3 regions of the Paenibacillus sp. FSL M7-0420 genome follow, and region 3 is predicted to be linked to each of the others. Evidence: riboswitches for the same ligand, from Rfam matches in the RefSeq annotation. Region 3 holds a riboswitch; each other region holds the start of a gene.

Region 1 (7,705 bases), 190 kb from region 3:
GGTCCCCGTCAATTCCTTTGAGTTTCAGTCTTGCGACCGTACTCCCCAGGCGGAGTGCTTACTGTGTTAACTTCGGCACCAAGGGTATCGAAACCCCTAACACCTAGCACTCATCGTTTACGGCGTGGACTACCAGGGTATCTAATCCTGTTTGCTCCCCACGCTTTCGCGCCTCAGCGTCAGTTACAGCCCAGAAAGTCGCCTTCGCCACTGGTGTTCCTCCACATATCTACGCATTTCACCGCTACACGTGGAATTCCACTTTCCTCTTCTGTACTCAAGTCACCCAGTTTCCAGTGCGACCTCAGGTTGAGCCCAAGGTTTAAACACCAGACTTAAATAACCGCCTGCGCGCGCTTTACGCCCAATAATTCCGGACAACGCTTGCCCCCTACGTATTACCGCGGCTGCTGGCACGTAGTTAGCCGGGGCTTTCTTCTCAGGTACCGTCACTCCGGCAGCAGTTACTCTACCGGACGTTCTTCCCTGGCAACAGAGCTTTACGATCCGAAAACCTTCATCACTCACGCGGCGTTGCTCCGTCAGGCTTGCGCCCATTGCGGAAGATTCCCTACTGCTGCCTCCCGTAGGAGTCTGGGCCGTGTCTCAGTCCCAGTGTGGCCGTTCACCCTCTCAGGTCGGCTACGCATCGTCGCCTTGGTGGGCCGTTACCCCACCAACTAGCTAATGCGCCGCAGGCCCATCCCCAAGCAGCAGATTGCTCCGCCTTTCATTCTCTCCTCAGGAGAAAAAAGAAATTATCCGGTATTAGCTACCGTTTCCGGTAGTTATCCCAGGCTTGAGGGCAGGTTGCCTACGTGTTACTCACCCGTCCGCCGCTAAGTCTGAAAGGAAGCAAGCTTCCTTTCACACTCCGCTCGACTTGCATGTATTAGGCACGCCGCCAGCGTTCGTCCTGAGCCAGGATCAAACTCTCCAAATTGGTATTTAGAAAGAGCGATTGCTCATTTTGAAACATCTGACGAGAATTTACATTCTCTAATTTTGGATCTCACCGAAGTGATCTCCAGATACTCACTCGTTGTTCAGTTTTCAAAGATCAAGCTCGTTGTTAGCGGCGATGTTATCGTCACCAGCAACTCTTATAATATATCACGTTCTTCTGAGCAATGCAAGCTTTATTTTTGAAATCACTTATTTAAGTAATCTCTCATTTCCTTTGCCGCTCCAACAACGCTTATTTATAATAACCTATCCTTCTATTAAAAAGCAACCTTTATATAAATAAAAATAACCCGCTTAATGATTAAGCGGGTTAGTCTCAGATAATGCTATAGTTCACAGCTATTCTTAGTAGAATTTCGCTGCAGTATATTTGCTTGCTGATTTGACCAGTTCTGTTGTTGCTGTTTTCTTGCCCAGACCTGCATCCACTGTAGTATCAATCGTCACCCATTTGCCGTTCAGGAACACTTCGTTCCAGGCATGGTATGAAGTTACATAGCTTGTATTCCCCATAACCAACTTGGTTGGAATCCCTTCACTGCGGAGCATAGTAGCGAACAAGGAAGCGTAATCGTAGCAGATCCCTTTGTTGGTAGCCAGTGTGTTGTCGTTGTTCGGAATATAATCCGTGCTTACACTGTTGGCCAGAGAGTAGTCATATTTCACGTTAGCTACGATGTAATTGTAGATAGCCTTAACTTTGTCTGCATCTGTGGTCAGACCCTTTGTAAGCTGTGCTGCCTTTTGAACGGATTTATCGGAAGAACTCCACTTTACATTCTGTACAGAGCTCAAATATACGGCATTCACATTGCTCATGGAGAGAGATACAGTCTCGGAAGATAGTACTTTGTATTTGTTGCCGGTAGTATTCTCAAGAACGGAGACCTTGTAAGAGCCATTACCTTGTTGCAGCGGGAACGTCTCGGTCGGTTTGGAAGTGTATAAGTTGTAAGTATAGCTGTTATTGTCCTTGGTAATCATGAGCTTCATCTTCTTGTCCTTAGGAACATCGTACGAAACCCCGATAATCCCTTGATCAAGTTGTCCAACATTTAACCAGCTTGAATCTGCATTTGCTGCTTGAGCAGTGCCTGTCTGCACGGAAGTGACGATCACAAAAAGCGTAATCAGCATTAAATAAAACTTCTTCATGGATAAAACCCCTTTCGGTAGCTGGCTGCCATTCTTACGGGAAGGCCCTTTAGCTTTGCGTCCCTACCTTTCGATAGGTTTGCCGTTATCGTATAAGCTTTATCTGTCCAATCTACTACCACATAATGACAGATCCAGAATGAAAACAAACAAAAAAAGCCTCTTCATTCGGTAACTGGCTGCCATCCATGACGGGAAGGCCCTGTAGCTTTGCGTCCCTACCTTTCGATAGGTTTGCCGTTTATCGTGTATTAGCTTTCATAGTTATATCTTACCATATCTATATCTATTAGCAAGACCCAATTGCTAGATTTCACCACAAATATACTAAAATTTTATGTTTTTTCGACCTTTATCGCCTTGTCCTGATAGAATCAGGTCAGCTTCGCGTGAATGATGAGTCTGTGGGTAGGGTTGACTAGCGGATCACAGGTAATAAGGGTCAAAATCTTATCGTCATCCTTTCCCTTCAGTACCGAAATATCGGTAGGCTCTACAATAGATACATCATATACAACATACTTGTATTCCTGTCCGCTTGTAATAACAGTAATGGTATCCCCTTTACCAACCTCATCCAATCTGTTGAACAGCCGCCCTGCCGTTCTTGACCGATGCGCAGCAATCGCTGCATTGCCTACCGCGCCAATCGGAGCTGTCTCCTTCATATGCGCCGCTGCATGCTTCATATTGGTCTTGTTGGCGCCCTCCAGTACAGGCAGCTTCAGATCGATTTTATCGATTTCAATAATAGCGGTGATCTTGCCTCCCACTTCAATCTCGGGCGCTGTAGTGGGCACCGGCTCTTCCGCACCAGACTCTTCCGCCAGCAGCTGGGTGACTTCCGCATAAGGCTTACTCAGATCCTGGCTGGCAGGAGCCGTAGCCGAAGGAACGATTTCACTATAGGCCTGTTCAGCCTCTTCCAGCAGCTTCTGCTGCTGACGGTCCTCGTACCATTCGCTTCCTTTGGGGTAGAGCATAATCAGGACCCCGGCAAGTATAATCAAATAGGATAACTTCCGCATGACAATCGCCTCCGCAATATAGAATAAGTGCTGCCTCCGCAGAATACGGGGAAGATATACGCTCTATCTCTTTAGAATACCCACTTCCGGCTTCCAAAGAAATTAATGATTACTGTAATAAAGGTAACCAGCACCTTGGCCATCAGCACCTGGACTCCCAGCCGGTCAGTCAGCAGATGAATCAGCAGCACCGAAATGCCCAGCACCAGCAGATTCAGCACAATAAATCTCACCAGCTGCATCCGGTCAAAGCCGCTATTGCCTCCTCTGTCCCGGCCCTTGAAGGTCACCTTCTTATTCCAGACAAAGCTGTTGGCCGTCCCGGCGCTGTAGGAAATAATCTGTGCAGGGGTGTTGAGCATCCCCAGGGAATGCAGCAGGGTAAATACCGCAAAATCAATGAACGTGTTAAGCAGGCCCACCGCATTGAATTTCAGAAACTGGATCATGCCTGCGCTCCAGGCCTTATTTTGCATAGTCGCTTTCCTTCCGCGTGTCTTCGGTCTCGGCATCCGGATAGCCCCGTGTCTCGCTTACGATATAGAGCGGTCTGTCCTTCGATTCATCATAGATCCGTCCGATGTATTCCCCGATGACGCCCAGCAGCATCAGCACAATGCCGTTAAACAGCAGGTTAACCCCGACAATGGAGGCCCAGCCCGGTACAGTCCAAGAGGTGAAGACTTTCTGGAATAAGACCAGAAACAGGTAGATGAAGCTGGAGAAGGACAGGAAGAATCCGATATACGAGGCGATTTTGAGCGGCTTGTGCGAGAAGGAGGTGATTCCGTCGAGCGCAAAGCGGATCATTTTCTTAAGCGGATATTTCGTCTCCCCGGCGAAGCGTTCCTCCCGCACATATTCCACCATGGTCTGCCGGAAGCCGACCCAGCTTACCAGCCCCCGTACATAACGGTTCTTCTCCTTCAGGCCGCGCAGCACATCGCAGACCTTACGGTCGATCAGCCGGAAGTCCCCGGTATCCGTGGGAATCTCCACACTGGTCATGCTGCTGAGCAGACGGTAAAAGATTTTGGCTGTCACCTTCTTGAAGAAGGTCTCTCCGTGGCGCTTCAGCCGCTTGGCATAGACTACCTCATAGCCTTCCTTCCACTTGGCGATCATCTGCAGGATGACCTCCGGCGGGTCCTGGAGATCTGCGTCAATGACCACAACAGCCTGGCCTTCAGCATAATCCATACCCGCCGTAATCGCCACCTGATGGCCGAAGTTACGGGAGAAGTCAATCAGCTTGACATGCTCATCCGTATTGCTTATGCCGCGCATAATCTCAGCCGTACGGTCCCGGCTGCCGTCATTGACGAATACTAGCTCATAGGAATCGCCGCAACCATCCATTACTTTTTTGAGCCGCTCGTACGTTACCTGAATGACTTCCTCCTCATTATACATGGGCACAATTACACTATATCTGGCCTTCACAAGGGTTCCTCCTAAATTTATTGTAAGCCACAGCTTCCTTGATGCGCTTCATCAACATCAGCTTTGAGCAACTATGCGGCTCTTACAGCTCCCCTCCTAGAATACCCAGGAAGGGAACCAGCGAAGTACATGAATGATATAACTGCTGTTCACCTGCATGCCGGACAATACCGGATAGAACATTACAAACAGGATGGCGGCGGCCGCAACATAGGCGTACCGCAGATATCTGGCACCCTGGAACCTGCCGTCAAGCAGCTTCAGGATGTACACAATGGATAGAATCATAAACGGCACCATCGCAAAGTAATGGTACAGGAACGTCTCACGCGGCACAAGCATCCACGGAACATATTGTGAGAAGAAGCCGATCCAGATCATATACAGGCTCTTGTCCCGGCGCTTCAGGGTGAACCATACAGCAGCCAGCATCGTGAAGATTCCTGTCCACCAGATCAGCGGATTGCCCATCGTTACTATGCTGCTCGCCTTGCCTGCAGGCAAGCCTTCGCCGCCGCTGAAGAACCACACCGGACGCTTCATGAACGGCCACTCCCACCAGGACGAGGCGAACGGATGTGTAGCTACAAGCTGGCTGTGATAGTTGTACATATTCTTCTGGGCATCAATCAGCCCCTTAACGGTGAAGCCCTCTGCCGACGCAGATAGTGAAGGAATGAAGGACAGGCTGTATATGATTCCCGGAATGATGACGAAGAATCCGATGCAGCTGGCCAGCGTGATGATCGTGTTCTTCCAGAAGGACTGATCTGCAGTCCGGCAGGCGGCTTTGAGCTCCTGACCGCTCAGCTTGCCTTCAGCCAGCAGGCGTCCGGCAGCCTTATACTCCCGGTAGCGGTCCAGCAGCGACAGCACCAGCATAATAGCAAGTCCCGCGCCGCCGTAAATCACGATCCACTTCGAAGCAACCCCGATTCCGAAGAACAGGCCGGACCAGAACAGCGGAGCCAGTGTGGTCCGCAGCGGCATCCGGTAGAAATTCATCGTGAAATACCGCTGCATGAAATAGAACATCAGCATAATGAAGAATACACCGTACACATCGATGGTCGATATCCGCGTCTGGGTGAAATGCATGAAGTCCAGAGCGAATAGTCCCGCTGCCAGTGCAGCATAGGTGGTCTTACGGAACAACCGCATCGCCATGATATAGATCAGCGGCAGCATTGCAATCCCGAACAAGGTCCCTATGATCCGCCACCCGAACGGATTGACGCCGAACAGCTCCATCCCTACCCCGATCAGCAGCTTGCCAAGCGGCGGATGCGTATTCTCATAAGGAACAATATTATGATAATGCTCATAAGCCGTACGGGCATGATAGATCTCATCAAAATACGTACTGTTCATGAAATTAGAGTTCTTGGGTATGACGGACTGCTCGTCGAACAGATTGGCCGGCATTCCTCTTTTAGCTGCTGCTCCCGAATCGGGTGTCACGCTTGCTATCGTCAGAGGAACCTCCGGTGCCCCCTGCTCATAGAAGGCCATCTCATTGAGCGTGAAGCCTGGAGACGTAACCGAGAGCTTGACATATCTTGCGGATACGTTAAGCGGCTGGCTTTTCCAGATGAAGACATTGCCCACATCCTCGCTCACCTCAAGCGGGCTGCTCCAATTATCAGGGGTCTGGCTGAATTCCAGCTGAAACTTCCCTGTTCCGACACCGCCGAACACATTGACCCGCTCCAGTTGATGGGCCTCCCCCAGATCCACATAGAAGCTCTCGCCGCTGGCTGCCGGCTCCCACAGAGTCTCAGGTGCCTTGTTATCTCCCAGATGATAGAGGGCAAGTGCCCCGTATAGTACGGTGATACCGAGCATCCAGATCCAGTCTCTGCGCTTCAGCTTCAGCGGAGAACGCCGCTCAGCAGCGGCAAGCGGCTTGATGCCTTCTGCAAGCAGCAGATCTGCTGCGTACGCCTCCTTGGGGGTAACCGGCTCAGGCAAAAGCTTCACAGTTCGGCGGATATATACATCGTATCCAATATAGAGAAGATATATCGCAAGAATGATAGTGGTAATAGCTGTAACCAGAACAATGCCGTCAGCCGGCGGATTTCCGCCGGTATTCAGGTACGCCAGTGTATAACCAACATTGATGTACTGGGTCAGGGAGAACCCGAGGAACAGGGTCAGGAACCGCCGGTCCCGGCTCTCCATGAAGGCGAATAAGGACAGAATCAGTACCGGATACAAGTAACGCTCATGCATTTTGGTACCGAATACGAAGACAATCGTGATCAGCACCATAGCGATGAAGTAGGACTTGGAGAGATCCTTGCGGTCCTTGGTATTGAAGGAATAATAAGCAGCAAGTGCTACTGCCACCAGGATGAAAATAAAGCCCCATATACGATACGGTATGCCGAGCCAGGTCACATCCAGTGCCGACCACATCGGGTCAGTCAAGGCATACAGATTGAATGCATTCACTGTGGAATACGGATAGGAGGACAGTGTGCTTTTGTAGAGGTTAATCAAGCCTGCAAAACCGCCGTTGTTCCAGAAGAACGGGGCTGCGAGGACAAGGAAAATCCCCAATCCGTACAGGGCGCCCAGCGCAAGCTGCTTCCAGGCCCGGTGATGGTAGAAGGCAAGCAGCAGTACAGGTGTGAAAATCAGCGCCTGCGGCTTGATCAATGTAGCGACGGCAAAGAAGACCGCCGCACGTACGAAGCGCTTATCGACAACCCCCATTATACTGAGCAGCAGGAAGATGAGGAAAAAGGAGTCCGCCTGCCCCCAGGCTGCCGAATCCATCAGTACAGCGGGATTGAACAGGAACAGCATCATCAGCCCCATAGCCAGCCCGGAGCCGAGCCTGGTACGTGCGCTCTTATAGATAATCCAGCCAAGCACCAGATCAGAGAGAATCGCCGGCAGCTTGAAGAGAACCGTCTCGGCACCTGATCCGCCGGCAAAGTTAAACAATCCACGCAGCAGACTAAGCAGGTATAGCACATATAAGTACCCCGGCGGGTAATCAGCAAAATAACCTTCCTCATAGAATTTGCCCGGTCCAAGGTCGGTCAGGCGCTGTCCCCAGGCCATGAAGGTGTTCATATCATTCTTATAGCCCTGTGCCGTAA
Region 2 (7,705 bases), 6.7 Mb from region 3:
ACAGGCAACACCGGGTATCCGGGAATTCAGCATATCGCGGCAGGCGCGGACGGAGAGAAGGATTTCTCACCCCTGATCGAGCAGGCCAAGAGCTGCAGCGCTCCGGTGGAGATTGAGACAGGCGAGATTATCGGCGGCTTCGCGCATGCGGCTGTAATGAATGTGGCGGATCAGGTGGTTGGAGCGGTAGAGAGCGGCGCCATCAAGCAATTCTTCGTCATGGCCGGCTGCGACGGACGGATGAAGAGCCGGAATTATTACACCGACTTCGCAGCAGAGCTGCCTAGTGACACGGTGATCCTTACCGCAGGCTGTGCCAAATACAAATATAACAAGCTGGCGCTTGGCGATATCGGCGGAATTCCCCGCGTGCTTGATGCCGGTCAGTGCAATGACTCCTATTCCCTTGTGGTTATAGCGCTTAAGCTGAAGGAAGTGTTCGGTCTGGCGGATATCAACGATCTTCCGATCTCCTATAACATTGCCTGGTATGAGCAAAAGGCGGTCATCGTACTGCTGGCGCTGCTGCATCTGGGCGTGAAGAACATTCACCTGGGTCCTACACTTCCGGCGTTCCTGTCGCCTAATGTAGCCAAGGTCTTGGTCGATACCTTCGGTATCGGCGGGATTACTACCGTACAGGAAGACATGGAGCGGTTCATTGCTGCGGTCTAATACCATACAGATTCAGCATTAGCCAAAATACACAAAAGCGAGTCTCCGTATACGGAGGCTCGCTTTTGTGTATGGATATGAACATCACCGTCAGCGTTTACGGCAGCCGGTAGACTGCAAACGGCTCGCCGGTGCGGAGGGCGGCGCTGGCCTGGTCAAGCTGCTCAAGTGTTCCTGCATCCGGTGAAGCAGAGAGACTCTGCAGATTATGCTGTACCTGCTCTACTGCAGTTGCGCCGACAATCACCGTGGAGACGGCGGGCCGGTTCATCAGCCAGGCCAGGGATAGAGCCGCAGGTGAAGTGCCCATCTCCTCCGCAATTGCTTGAACCTGCTCCCCGAGCGAGATGCGCTCCGGGGTAAGGAAGCGGCGGAAGTTCGGATCGGTCTCTGCTCTGGAGCCGGCAGGGGCACTGCTGCTGCCGGCATATTTGCCGGTAAGAATGCCGCCCGCCAGAGGGAAGTATGGGATGATGCCCAGACCCTGATCCAGGCAGAGCGGAAGCAGCTCGGCTTCGGGCGTGCGGTCAGCCAGCGAATAGCTGCATTGGATAGAGATGTATTTCGCCCAGTTACGCGCTTCGCTGATTCCGAGCGCCTTCATCAGCTCCCAGGCGGCATAATTGGAGGCTCCGATATACCGCACCTTGCCTGCGGAGATCAGATCATCCAGCGTGCGCAGTGTTTCCTCCAGCGGTGTGTAGGGGTCGAAGGTGTGAATCTGGTACAGATCCACATAGTCGGTCTTCAGCCGGCGCAGGCTGCCCTCCAGCTCCTGCATCAGATGATGGCGCGAAGAGCCGCTGCCGCCGGGTCCCTCATGCTTCGGCAATCCGGCCTTGGTCGCCAGCACAGCGTTATGGCGTCTGCCTTCAAGCGCAAGGCCAATGATCCGCTCCGATTCAGAGCCGGCATAGATATTGGCGGTATCGATGAAATTGATGCCCTGATCCATAGCGGTGTGCAGAATGCGGACCGAGGTCTCCTGATCTGCCCGTTTGCCGAAGGAATTGGTTCCAAGACCCAGGGCGGACACCTGCAGGCCGCTATTGCCCAGACGGTTATATCTCACGCGCTCACTTCTCCTTATATAGTAGTAGTCTTAGCAGAATCACGCACAAGCAGCTTGCCGCCGGACTCCAGGCGGCTCTCCTGCGACCGGGCAAGATTAATTACCGCATGCTCCTCCTGGAGCAGCTCAATCTCCTCGCTCAGCTTGAGGAGCAGCCTGGAGAAGCGGCTTAGCACACTGTCTGTGATGTACCCGGTGAATTGTCCCGGATGGGCGAATACCTCAAGCATCTGCCGGAGCGGGTCTGTGCCGGAGCCGAACTCTCCGTTCATACGGCTCAGGGCAGCCTGAAGATCACGGATCAGGCTGCCGAGGTGGCTGTATTTATCTTCCAGCAGCAGCATGACTACCAGGCCGTAATTCACGGATTGCTGGCGGGATTCCACATTCTTGGCCAGCTGGCGCGCTGCCTCCAGCAGTCCGTCCGTCTCTGTCCGCAGCAGGCTTGCGAGGCTATGCAGACGATGCTGCAGTACCCCGGCGTGTCCGGCGTACAGGCCGCTGCCGGTGACCTGGCCGCTAACGTAAATACTGCCGGTGGCTATAATTGTAGATTGGCGGATATCGCCATAGACGTACACATTCCCGAGGGCTTCAACCCGTACAGGTCCTTCCAGATCTCCCGGTACAATGATGTCACCTGCGAACATAACATCGCCCGCAGGATCGGTCATCTCGCTGGTCAGCAGACAGGCCGGAGGGAAGTCACATATCCGGACGCTGCTGTTTCCTCCGCAGATGCGGGGTCTGCCGGTATGCCGGGCCACGATATGACCGCAGGGAAGGAGCTTGGCATGATTACCGGCAGCAAAGTAGAGATCCTGCGGCGGGGGAGGGGGCAGTACCCTTCCGTCTGTATCGAGGCCGGGAATGCCTTCTTCGGGCGGCAGTTTGCGGGCGAAGACTTCGCCTGCAAAGGTAAAGGGGGCCCCCGGGAAACGGAGATACTCCATGGTATCCTCAGGCTTCTGACCCGGGGCTCCCTGTCCCTGAAGCATCCGGTTCCCCTCCAGTGTATGCTCCGGCAGCAGGAATTCCAGCCGGGCTTCCTTGCCGGGCAGCGGGGATCTTCCTTCAGCGATGCAAACGGGAAGATATGTAGGGTTCTCCAGCTCCGCGTACAGGGCGGGAATGTTCAGGTTGCGCAGAATAAAACGGTTGTCCAGTGAGGCGATAATCTGTTCTATGGTGAGCGTGGACAGCAGCATCGCCGGATTGGGCTGGGCACGGACAACCGCTTCGAAGGCGGCAGGACAGTTGACCAGATTCCAGGCGTACTTCTCTGCACGGTATAAAGTGAAGTGGACCTTGAGCTTGTCAGGCGATACGGTAATTTCATATTGCGGCTTCTCACAGATCTCCCAAGTGATATAATCCGCCCTGGTCACCTCGGTTGGTTCTGTAACGGTCTTCCAGTTGATCTTCAGGACAACAGGGTGGATCGCAGAAATGCGGGCGGGAGCACCTCCGGGGAGCGGGGGAGTAATAAATATCTGGTTGTCCTGCACGAGGATAATTCCATTCTTATCTCCAGTTGTCCCGTCAGAAGTCCGGCCCTCCACAGAGAATGAATCCAGGAGACCTTTACGTTCGAGCATCAGGGACTCTACGAATTCATATCGGCTTGGTTCGATATCCTGCTGCGGCATGGTTGTAACCTCACTTTTTCGTATGATCAATGGCAATTCGTACAGAAAAAGAACATCATCAAGCCTGGGAGGCTTCCCCTCCTGAACAGCTGGCTTAAGTGGTCTCTATTGGCAGCCTGGCAACCGTAAACGCAGATTCTGGCGTTCTTAGGCCCATAGCTTTGCGTCCTGCCCTTTCGGGGAGTTTGCCTTTAGAAATAGATCAATGATATACATCCTGTAGAGGCAATGAATAGTGGTCGACTGCAATCGACAAAAAGAATCATAAATAGTTCTTATGCGTCATTAACTTCTGCAAACAAGCTTAATTCTAGTACTTAAAGAGCTATTTTTCAACTATATTATGCCTATTTATCAAAAAACTCGAAATATGCAGCTCTATTTCGACAAAAAAACTGGTTTCCCAGCGCTTACAGCTTATGGAAGAGGCAGAAGGAGGAAAGTGTGAGCATTGAACTGTTGGGACACTCTGGGCTTGGTAAGACCCGGAGTGTTCCTTTTTGATAAGGAGTATTGCGAGTATAAATGTTATGTATATGTTAACTATGTAAATAAACACAAACATTCAGTGTATTATTTCGTAATAAAACCGAAGACATCCCAAATTCATTGTAATATAATCTAACTCATACCAAGGAAACGCGAATTAATGTTAACTAATATAACATTAATAGAGATAGCGACATCAGGAGAGGAGCATAAACCATGCAGATTGCAGCAACACCTTACATCTGGCCTTATGACGGGGCTGTGGACCCGGCGAAGACAGCGCTGATGATTATCGACATGCAGACGGATTTTTGCGGCAAGGGCGGTTACGTCGAGAGAATGGGTTATGACCTCTCATTAACAGCGAGGGCGATTCAGCCCATTCAGCGGCTGCTGGCACGTATCCGGGAGATTGAAGGGTTCACCGTGATCCATACCCGCGAGGGGCATAAGCCGGATCTGTCGGATCTGCCGGCGAACAAACGGTGGCGCAGCCGCCAGATTGGGGCCGAGATCGGCTCCGAAGGACCGGCGGGACGAATCCTCGTGCGGGGGGAGCGCGGCTGGCAGATCATTGAGGAGCTGGCGCCTGCTGGCGGAGAGTACATTATAGACAAGCCGGGCAAAGGGAGCTTTTACGCAACGGACCTGGACCTGATCCTGAAGAATAAAGGAATTACCCATCTGATTCTGACTGGTATTACTACCGATGTCTGTGTACACACCACGATGCGGGAAGCCAATGACCGCGGGTACGAGTGTCTGATTCTTGCGGATTGCACGGGAGCGACGGATGAAGCGAATCACCTGGCGGCGCTGAGTATGGTTCAAATGCAGGGCGGGGTGTTCGGCAGTGTAAGTGATTCACAAGCGGTGCTGCGTGCGCTGGAGCAATACTAAATCATTCATAAACGGGGGAATAACCATGTGGAACAAGTCCAGAACGAAAGCGCTGATGCTGTTAACCTCGCTGATGCTGCTCCTGACCGCCTGCGGTAACACTACGGAAGCCGGTAAGGCCGAAGGCCAGGGAGCGGAAGGCTCAGGCGAGCTGAAGAAGGTGGTGCTCCGGCTGAAGTGGATTCACCAGGCGCAGTTTGCCGGCTTTTATACCGCGGTGGAAAAAGGCTTCTATAAAGAAGCGGGGCTGGATGTTGAGATCCGCCCGGGGGGCTCGGATTTCCCCGCTGTGCAGATGGTAGCTTCCGGCAGTGAGGAGTTCGGAGTTACGGGTGCCGACCAGGTCGTCATCGCCAGAGAGAAAGGCGTCCCTGTCAAAGCGTTATCCGCGATCTACCGCAAAACCCCGTTCGTCATGTTCACACTCAAAGAGTCCGGGATCAAGACGATGGAGGACCTTGTCGGGCAAAAGGTAGGCATTAAGCTGGGCGGCAACGAAGAGCTGACCTTCCGGGCCATGGAGAAAAGCGCGGGCATCGACCCTTCGCAAATCGAAGAGATGCCGGTCAAATACGATCTGAGTCCGCTGTTGACCGGGCAGGTCAAGGCCTGGCCCGGCTATGTCATTAATGAAGTGCTGGCTGTAGAGGAGCAGGGCAAGGAAGTGAATATTATCGACCCGAACGACTATGGCATCAATTTCTATGCCGATACCTTATTCACCACGGAGTCTGTCATCAAGAAGGACCCGGAGATGGTCGCAAGCTTCGTGCAGGCGTCTATGCAGGGCTGGGATTATGCGGTGAAGCATCCGGAAGAGGCGGCAGAATTCGGTCTGAAATATGGCGAGAAGCTGGATCTGAAGCATGAGGTCAATATGATGAAGGCCAGCATTCCGTTGCTTGATCCGGAGAAGCTCCCGCTGGGCTCAATGGACGAGGCATCTTGGGAGACATTGCAGAAGAATCTGGTCGAGCTGGGATTTGTGAAAAAGGAACAGGATACCGGCGGATTGTTCACCAATGAGTTTTTGAAATAAGGAGGGACCCGATAATGACAACAGCGATCAAAGAACAGCTGGATACTGCCGCCGCGCAGCATCCCGGTACCCGGGAAACCATGCTCTCCCTGCGCAACTGCTCTCTTTCCTTCGGCAACGTGCCTGTGCTGGATAAGGTCAGCCTTGATGTATACCGCAATGAGTTCATTTCGATTCTTGGACCGAGCGGCTGCGGGAAATCCACAACACTCCGGCTAATGCTGCGGCTATTAAGCCCGGAAGCCGGTGGAGAGGTGGCGTATGCCTCCCCGGATCTGTCCCTGGGCATGGTCTTTCAGAAGCCGGTCCTGATGCCGTGGCTCAGTGCGCTACAGAATGTCATGCTGCCGCTGGAGCTGGGCGAGAAGAAGAAGTTCAGTAAAGCCGAGGCGCGTGAAAAAGCAGAAAGTGCCCTGCGCCTGGTCGGTCTGCAGGATTATCTGAACCACTTCCCGCATCAGCTCAGCGGCGGGATGCAGCAGCGGGCGGCGATTGCCCGGGCCCTGGCTGCCGATCCGACGGTGCTGCTGATGGACGAACCGTTCGGCGCGCTGGATGAGCTGACACGCGAGAAGCTGAATTTCGAGCTGCTGCGGCTGTGGGAGAGCCCGGAGACCAGTCTAAGCAGCATTGTGATGGTTACCCATTCCATACATGAATCCGCGCTGCTGTCAGACCGGGTCGTGATGATGTCTCCCCGGCCCGCCGGTGTGACGGATATCATTCCGGTGACGCTGCCCTCCCCGCGTGAGGCGGGCATGGAAGAGCTGCCGGAATTCCACCGGATTGTCAAGGAACTGAGAAAGCGGGTGAAGCATCTATGACGGTCAAAATCAAAGACACCCTGTACCCGGTCACGTTTGCGCTCGGCTTCCTGCTTCTCTGGGAGCTGGCTGTACGTCTCCTGTCGGTGCCTATGTATCTGCTGCCTGCGCCTACGCAGGTAGTCTCGGCAATTAATAGCTCGCTCTGGTCGCATACGCTGGTTACGCTGGGCGAAGCGCTGACCGGGTTCATTCTCGCCAATATCCTCGGCCTGGCTACCGCAGTGATTTTCGTGTATTCCAAGCCAATTGAGAAGGGGATGTTCCCGCTTGCCATCGCCCTTAAGACTACGCCGCTGGTGGCGCTGGCCCCGCTGCTGGTCGTTTGGCTGGGGACCGGGTATACCTCGAAGGTAATCGCTTCGATGCTGATCTGCTTTTTCCCGATTCTGGTGAATAGTGTTAAGGGTCTTAAGGCGATTGAATACGAAGCCTGGGAGCTGTTCTCGACCTACAAAGGGACGAAGAGTGAAATTTTCTGGAAGCTGCGGCTGCCGACGAGTCTGCCTTATATCTTCTCTGCCCTGAAGATCTCCACCTCGCTCGCCATTGTCGGAGCCATAGTTGGCGAATTCGTCGGAGCGAATAAGGGGCTGGGTTATGTGGTGCTCGTCTCTTCCTATCATATGGATACGCCGGTGATGTTCTCGGCCATTATTGCTTCGGCGCTCTGCGGCCTGCTGCTGTTCTGGTGTATCGGGCTGCTGGAGAAACGGGTTATTTTCTGGACAAGGAGCGATGATCTATGATGAACTGCTCGGTTATCCGTATCCCTGCGGGTGCGCCGCATGATATGTCGGGCCTTGGCGCAGCGGTGGAAGCGGGGCTGTTCCGGCCGGAGGAAGTGGTCGCGGTGCTGGGGAAGACGGAGGGCAACGGTTGTGTGAATGATTTTACGCGGGGCTATGCTGTGATGGCCTTGAAAGGATTCTTTGCTGAAGCGGCAAAAGGAGGAGCTGCCAGCATCTCTTATGTGATGTCCGGAGGTACGGAAGGGGTGCTCAGCCCGCATTTCACGGTTATCAGCCGCAGCGGACAGGGGGAGCCGGGGGTGGCC
Region 3 (7,705 bases):
CCGTCGGTGTTGGTGTTGGCTCTGCCGTTGGTGTTGGCGTTGGCTCTACCGTTGGTGTCGGCTCTGCCGTTGGTGTTGGCGTAGGCACCGCTGTCGGCGTCGGTGTTGGCTCTGCCGTTGGCGTTGGTGTCGGTTCTACCGTTGGCGTTGGCGTAGGCACCGCTGTCGGCGTCGGTGTCGGCTCTGCCGTTGGCGTTGGTGTCGGCTCTGCCGTTGGTGTTGGTGTCGGTACTGCCGTTGGCGTTGGTGTCGGTACTGCCGTTGGTGTTGGTGTCGGTTCTGCCGTTGGTGTTGGTGTCGGTACTGCTGTTGGCGTTGGTGTCGGTACTGCTGTTGGTGTTGGTGTCGGTACTACCGTTGGTGTTGGTGTCGGTACTGCTGTTGGCGTTGGTGTCGGTACTGCTGTTGGCGTTGGTGTCGGTACTGCTGTTGGCGTTGGTGTCGGTACTGCCGTTGGCGTTGGTGTCGGTACTGCCGTTGGTGTTGGTGTCGGTACTGCCGTTGGTGTTGGTGTCGGTACTGCCGTTGGTGTTGGTGTCGGTACTGCTGTTGGCGTTGGTGTCGGTACTGCCGTTGGCGTTGGTGTCGGTACTGCCGTTGGTGTCGGTGTCGGTTCTACCGTTGGCGTTGGTGTCGGCTTCACGGTCGGCGTCGGTGTTGGCTTCACGGTCGGCGTTGGTGTCGGCTTCACGGTCGGCGTTGGTGTTGGCTTCACGGTCGGCGTTGGTGTCGGCTTCACGGTCGGCGTCGGTGTTGGCTTCACCGTTGGCGTTGGTGTTGGCTTCACGGTCGGTGTCGGCGTTGGCTTCACGGTCGGTGTTGGCGTTGGCTTCACGGTCGGCGTTGGTGTCGGCTTCACGGTCGGCGTTGGTGTTGGCTTCACAGTCGGCGTTGGCGTTGGCTTCACGGTCGGTGTCGGCGTTGGCTTCACGGTCGGTGTTGGCGTCGGCTTCACGGTCGGCGTCGGCGTCGGCTTCACGGTCGGCGTCGGCGTTGGCTTCACAGTTGGCGTTGGTGTCGGCTTTACAGTCGGCGTTGGCTTTGGAGTTGGGGTGCACACAGGTGTCGGGCTAGGTTTTACTGTGGGTGTAGGCTTCACTGTAGGTGTAGGCGTTACCGTTGGCGTTGGTGTTACCGTTGGTGTAGGTTTCACTGTTGGTGTAGGCGTTACCGTTGGTGTTGGTTTCACAGTCGGCGTTGGCGTTACCGTTGGTGTTGGTTTCACTGTCGGCGTTGCCGTTGGTGTCGGACTAGGTGTCGGCGTTGCGGTCGGCGTCGGACTCGGCGGCGGCCCCTCTCCCTCGTACAATCCCAGGTGCATCTCTACCCCGCCGCTAAAAGATTTTGCAATCAGGGTTCCGTACAGCTCTGCTCGGGCATAATGAACATCCGCTCTGGGTGCGAGAATGCTGCCATAGAAGGAGGTATTAGCGATATTCACCTCAGAAGCTTCGTAAAAGTTGAACAATACTTGACTGGCTCTGCCGTTATTCATTGAAAAGCTCGGCACATTGACTGTAGGCCCGCTTATATTAATAATCAGCGTAGCGTTCTGGGCAATGTTGAATTCAATATAGTTGGTCTTCGCCAGTGTCGAGGCATCCAAATGAACTACATTGAAACGATCCGGTGCACTTATCTTGAGCTGTCCATAATTGTTATTGCCGATCTCATTCGTGTCAGCCAAGGCCCCATACTCTGTGGAACGGGAGATCAGAGCCTGCTGCTCGGCTGCAAAATCAATCGGCTTCTCTTTCCTCTTAGTACCTATAATTTTAACCTGGGGCTCATTGACTGTAATGCTGTCCCCGTATACCACATTTCCGTAAATTTCTCCGCTACCCGAATGTTCAAAATTCTTGCCCGCAACCAGCACATCCGTAGGCGAAGCATTCCTGTATGCCCTGGCTACTCCGTAACCTCCGGTGAGGGTAATGTTCCCCGCCGCTGCCAGACGGCCTTCAATCTGATCACCGCCTTGTGTGAAATCCCCAAGAATAAAAGCATTAAAATTCCCTGCGACCCCCAAAACCGGTGTTGGCGTATAAGGAACCCCTGAAGCTGCTCTGACATCCGTGCCCCACGTAAAAGCACTGGATACGGTCAATAAGCCTGCCATAAGGATGGCGGCTGTTTTACGTACTCCTTTTTTCAATAGTCCACACCTCCTAGTTACTATTCTATGAATCTGTCACGCGACTATAACAACAAAAAGACCGCCAAGAAGGGTTAGCTTCACGGCGGCCGGACGACCCTAGTCTCAACTTTAGAGACAGTAGATTCCTGACTTTGCGTCCCGTTCTTTCGATCCGGTTTGCGTTTGTACATGATTTCGGTATGAAATTGGGAGTAACTTATGTAAATTCATCGTTGAGTCTATGACATTTGTTACTTTTGTACTAATTTCAGTTTATCCGCTCCCCCATCCTATTGTCAATCCATTCCCAGTATATTTTTTGAAATTATATTTTTCGATGGTTCCTCATTGATCCCTTGTACCATAAGGGTTCAGGGGCGAGTCTCTTTTTATTTATTGACGAAAAAAGTCGAGAAATCAGAAGATTGGCTGTAGCCGTTTGTCTCTCTTCCCTATAATAATATCAATTTATATTATTTAAATTTGATTCATTTGTCCTATTTTATAGCCCTCAGGCCCCTCGAACTCATTGTCTGCTCCTGTTCAATGCAATTTTACCTATTTACAGGCAGCTCAGCTCAGAAAAAAAGTGCCGCCCATAGGGACGACACCTGCTAATAGACTTCATATATTTTGAATAAAATGTCGCCTAGGCAGACCCGAACAGCTGAACCCAGCCAATCATCGATACCCAGAGCGGAACACTTAGAATGATCCCGAATACCAAACCACGGCGGAGACTTCCTTCATGACTCATTGCCATTCTCCTTTGAGCTGATTTATTTTTCAATCCTTAATCTTTAATATTTCAATTTTAATATAAAATAATTCATCTTATTTTTTTGTGAAATATATCACATTATTTGAGTTAATTTATAAAACCCATTGATTATTTTTTGAAGGATGAGTTACAATGCGAATATACGTTCTCTTCGAGGGGTTGAGAAGGATGCAAAGAGCAGAGAGCCAGGATAACCTGCTGGTCAAATCCTATATTTTGCTGCCGCTTATTTTATCCGCCTTCGAGCGCGATGCTTCTGCTATATCCTCAGAGCTGCGCACGCCTGCGCCTTATCTGGAGGTGATCCAGACGGCCGTCCATGCCGCTTCTGCTGATCTGCGGGAGGTCCGTGCCGGGATGCGCGCCCGTGGTCTGAAAGTCTATGAGCAGCAGCGGCTGGAGGCGGGTGTTGAAGCCAAATTCGTCTGCAGGGGTTATCACGAGCGGATGCTGCTGCTGGATGATGTGATTGCAGCCCAGGCCACTCTGCATATGCGCAGATACCTGGGTATGGAGAAGATGGAGCAGGGCTAACCAAAGAAGCCTGCCGCAAGCGGCAGACTTCTGCATGAAATGTTCACCCGGATGCGGTTACATTAACAACGTCCAATACCCGAGCGTGCCGCATATCACCACCACAGCTACCGGGTACAGGATTCTCCGGCTTACCTGATCCCTGAACGCAAGAAACAAACAAAGCATACAAAGCCATGCAATTAGAAGGCTTCCCATCTATTATGCATACGCTCCTTCCCGGCATTTCTGCCCCTCTCCAGCGGTAGACCGCCTCAGAGCACAACTATCCTTATATATAGGAAGATTTCCCGCCGAATATCCCAATTATACCAGCTGACAGCCAATCTGGAGCAATTTTTCTTCACATTGCCGTCAAGAAATTCACAATTCCTCTTCCAGCACAGGATATTCCCAGAAACCCAGACGTCCCTTAGCAGGGATGGGATGTACCAGCGGAACAACCTCCTCCAGCTTCCAGGCATACCTTCCTTCGGCATAATTGCCGAATACATATTCATTGCCGCCCGGCCAGCCTTGCTGCGCAAGCTCCGGCGTCACCTCACAGCAATCCGCAATGCGGCTGACTGCAATGATCTTGCCGGTTGGCAGGTTGTCCGCAGTGTAGCCGTAACGTGCCAGCAACGACTGATACGGCTCCGTCCGGCAGATCGCCTTATTCACCTGCATCCCGGCATGAATGGCTAACTCTCCCCGGTGGGCGGTCCGCCAGGTCCGGGTTTCGATTTGTTTTTCTCCCAGCGCAATTAATGTTGCCCACGGCTGGCGGATGGTCAGAATCTTCATAAAGTAGCTTGCCTCCTCTGATGAACACCTTTTTACTCAGAATTACTATGGCCTTCTACGGGAAAGAATAATAGCTAAGAAGGGGGACTGACGGACTATGGGTAACGGATTAGATCAAGGGTACGGGGTATTAAAATGCAAATTATCCAATGAGAATATCATATATAAGCTAGGTGTCAAAAATAATCATATCCAGGTACTGGTTGAGGTTGAAGGTGATATTCATAAAAAGTACAGGGTGGCTATCAATATCAGATCAAGCGCTAAAGCGGAACATTTACCGGAGGACACTGCAAATCAGGTGCTTTATTATGTGGGCGAAGATTTCAAAGCGGAAGAAACGGCCCGTTGGCTCACGCTTGAATCCGGCTTCACGAAGATCACCTGGCATAACCGGAGCCTTGCCCTAGATTATATCAGGGGAAACCTGGTGATTCCCAGTAAGATGGTGGCTCTGCCTAATACGAACCAGGATGACAAGGAAGACAATGATCCCCACAACAATCTGTATGATAAAATCACCTCTTATCTCAAGGAGGCACAGGAACAGGATGCAACCCTGTACGTATTCGGCGAGCCTTGGGGACCCGAAGAGGATAAATCCGATAAATACTTCGGCTTCTCCCCTGGGCAGGGCGTCCATAATATTCATATGAACCAAGGCAATGCGGGCGGGTACGCCAGAGAAAATGGCACATGGCAAGACGGCGGAGTCCTTATTCATTTCGAGAATGAACACAGATGGGTGGCTATCTTCCTGGCCTTCCAGTCCCAATCCTGGTGTACTAACGACCAGGGAGATGCCACCAAGCCGGTTAGTGAATGTAATCATACCAATGCTTTGTCATGAGCCAACACCAACGCATTAACCGCTGATACGGTATCCTTGGCATCCAGCTGTTCATCCAGCTTCAAATGAAGTTGTAAGGTAGCGACTGGTGAATGGTTAGCAGAAACGATGAGCTCAACCTCATGAGATGAGAGCACCTTCGCTTGCAGGATTTGCAGCCAGGGGATAAGATCCGGTAACGCTTTATCCTCCGAAGGACCGGTCTCCATGCCATCCACCCCAATAGGGGAATGCCCAGCGAAATACTCAATTCTGAGCACAGCATCAGAAGGGCGACTGTTCCTCTTCAAGGTCCTAGCCGCTTCGAGCTGATGACGGGAGGTTCGTTTACGACCGATAATTATATTCCACAAAACGATACACAGAGAGGGGATGAAGAAGCAGAGCACCGCCAACCAACCACTGGAGGTCTTAACATAGACGGTAAAAAAGAGGGCTGCGGATAGAATCGCAAGCAACCAGATGTAGATCTCCTGCCGCCATTTGGACTGGCGCTTCCCGGATGCTGGAGGAATGGACTGTGCTGGCTGAATATCAAGAGCTTGCTCCGGTTGAGCTGCCCTACGTTCTCTCCATGGCAAATGCTCCCCGTTCAGCATATAAACGTTATCGGCTGCTCCCTGCCAGACCTTCTCCTGCGAGGGATGCGGCGACTGCCAGAGAGTAACGTATTCTTGAATGTCTTTTAGATACAGGGCGGGATCGCCCGTGAATGAGAAATATTGCGAAAGCTCCAGATGAATAACGGCAGTAGAATAACGCTGTACATGGGTCGATAAGGTTACCAGCCACTCATGTACAGGAGTGGAAAGCGCCGGGAAATGGGCCAGCGTGCCGGGTAAGCTCAGGCGCAATTGCTCTGCAGCATCCGCCCATGGAATCTGCCATTGGAAGGCCCCTGCAAAATGTTCCCACTCAGGCAAATCCTCCACATCCGGTTGGTCCATATGGGGTTGAATCTTGCTCCAGGCTTGCATAAGCTGCCTGCTATAGCGCTGGAACTGGTCTTGGCTGACCAGACAAAACCATACTGGAGCGAGAAAATTATTCGTCTCGAAAGCTGTATTCTCATAATCAATCAAATCTGTATCGGCACTGGTAACACTCAGGAATGTCCGGTTTCCCATATAAGATCCTTGCCTCCTAGCATCCAACCCTATGCTCCCCACTTTACTTAACTAAAGGTTAGAAGAATGGTAGATGTTGATGCTTGCATAGAAAAAAGGCGCAGTTCCAAAAAACCGGAAACCCGCGCCACTATCGACTTTGTAAAGATGCTGGTGAAGGGAATTGAACCCCCGGCCTACGCATTACGAGTGCGACCCAGCATAGATTTATAAGGTTTTCCTGGGGTCTGTTGGGCAATAAATCGCGTGTTTTAAGCGTATAGTTACTTCTAAAGTATTGTTGATATTTGGATTGTTAGAAGATTGGTTAGAAGTTTTGTTAGAAGAAAAACCGCAACGTAACGCTACCTTAACACCACGTTCCCGCTGGAATAATACTAAGTATTGGGGCCAGCATATCACTTCTTCCTAAATCTCCTTGAACATGAGCGTCCTTGTGTTAACACGTTTATTATAAACGTCTTTAACCTTCCATTGAAACGAAGGAAGAATCTAATTGTAAATTCCTTATGCCTGCAGCCCATTTTTGCAGGTTTTGCACTCCTTTGTATAGGCAAATGCATCTGACTAAAGTACACACAAAATCGTAAGAGGAGAATGAGTATGTACCATAATTCATGCCACCAGTATCAATTGCATTACCCTATGCATAACAATTGGAATAACAACTATCAAACATATCAGCCTCAACATTATTATAATTGTTACCCCTATGGAAAAATAAACTTAAGAGATTATAGACAATGTCCACTTGTAGTGAATATTGACCAGGTAGCAAAGCAAAACCAAACTTACCGTACTACTTTATGGACAGGGAAACATTTCAAGTGACTTTGATGAGTATCAATGTTGGCGATGATATCGGTTTAGGTAGGGTAGCAGTTCTAACTGCAACTCCATGAAAATGCACCTCGCATAGTTGGTTTGATGGTTGTAGGGATACCTCCATTTTACCATTTAATGCAGCGGTACATTTTTGTTTCTTTTATGAAATTGATAGCTTTTTGAACAGGCTCTTAAACTATATGTAATTGTAATTCCACCATAAAACATCCCAATTAGAGAAAGAGTGATTCATATAATAACTTCTATGATTCTCCTACGAACTTGTTAACTTTTGATGCAAAAGAATCCCAGCTTGTATCATATCCTACACCATAATTCCACCCGTTAGAACGCAGCTTTTGACCTAAAAGGATGTAATCGGCTCGTTGCTTATCGTTTAGGCTAACATCAAAAGTAGTGTCACCAACCTTGAACTCATTCATGTAATCGTACAATTTCATAAGGATATCTTCTCTATCCTTATGTCGTTCCATTCCACTGTGCAAGATAATTGAATCGATGGCATCATCTAGTTTCTGTGTAACAAGAGTTTCATTTTTCCAATTATTATCTTGTTGATATTGTATAGTTTCTTCAAGTTGAGCTAGATCTCGTTGAATGTAAGCATTCAATAATTCATATTGCAAATCTTCATTTCTGCTGAC

What was found. Region 3 has a riboswitch for cyclic di-GMP ahead of MKX51_RS00845 (choice-of-anchor A family protein). Riboswitches for the same ligand answer to the same signal wherever they lie in the genome.
Region 1: linked by a shared signal. The riboswitch ahead of MKX51_RS01625 (transglutaminase-like domain-containing protein) and the one ahead of MKX51_RS00845 (choice-of-anchor A family protein) in region 3 are both predicted to bind cyclic di-GMP.
Region 2: linked by a shared signal. The riboswitch ahead of MKX51_RS29650 (flagellar assembly protein A) and the one ahead of MKX51_RS00845 (choice-of-anchor A family protein) in region 3 are both predicted to bind cyclic di-GMP.

The regions. Positions count from the first base shown of each region.
Region 1 is NZ_JBBOCJ010000001.1:374,800-382,504, reverse strand. Features, by position in the region: rRNA gene MKX51_RS01630 (16S ribosomal RNA) at 1-943, opposite strand, end outside; gene MKX51_RS01625 (transglutaminase-like domain-containing protein) at 1,312-2,121, opposite strand; cyclic di-GMP riboswitch class I at 2,135-2,215, opposite strand; cyclic di-GMP riboswitch class I at 2,289-2,370, opposite strand; gene MKX51_RS01620 (class D sortase) at 2,496-3,149, opposite strand; gene MKX51_RS01615 (GtrA family protein) at 3,221-3,625, opposite strand; gene MKX51_RS01610 (glycosyltransferase family 2 protein) at 3,615-4,592, opposite strand; gene MKX51_RS01605 (glycosyltransferase family 39 protein) at 4,689-7,705, opposite strand, start outside.
Region 2 is NZ_JBBOCJ010000001.1:6,910,426-6,918,130, reverse strand. Features, by position in the region: gene hcp (hydroxylamine reductase) at 1-675, shown strand, start outside; gene MKX51_RS29655 (aldo/keto reductase) at 773-1,747, opposite strand; gene MKX51_RS29650 (flagellar assembly protein A) at 1,762-3,396, opposite strand; cyclic di-GMP riboswitch class I at 3,504-3,596, opposite strand; gene biuH (biuret amidohydrolase) at 4,102-4,785, shown strand; gene MKX51_RS29640 (ABC transporter substrate-binding protein) at 4,811-5,824, shown strand; gene MKX51_RS29635 (ABC transporter ATP-binding protein) at 5,839-6,648, shown strand; gene MKX51_RS29630 (ABC transporter permease) at 6,645-7,397, shown strand; gene MKX51_RS29625 (ring-opening amidohydrolase) at 7,394-7,705, shown strand, end outside.
Region 3 is NZ_JBBOCJ010000001.1:184,380-192,084, reverse strand. Features, by position in the region: gene MKX51_RS00845 (choice-of-anchor A family protein) at 1-2,155, opposite strand, end outside; cyclic di-GMP riboswitch class I at 2,237-2,329, opposite strand; gene MKX51_RS00840 (hypothetical protein) at 3,087-3,452, shown strand; gene MKX51_RS00835 (ASCH domain-containing protein) at 3,816-4,238, opposite strand; gene MKX51_RS00830 (YukJ family protein) at 4,336-5,088, shown strand; gene MKX51_RS00825 (hypothetical protein) at 5,067-6,215, opposite strand; partial or broken gene MKX51_RS00820 (cupin domain-containing protein) at 6,819-7,084, shown strand; gene MKX51_RS00815 (hypothetical protein) at 7,304-7,705, opposite strand, start outside.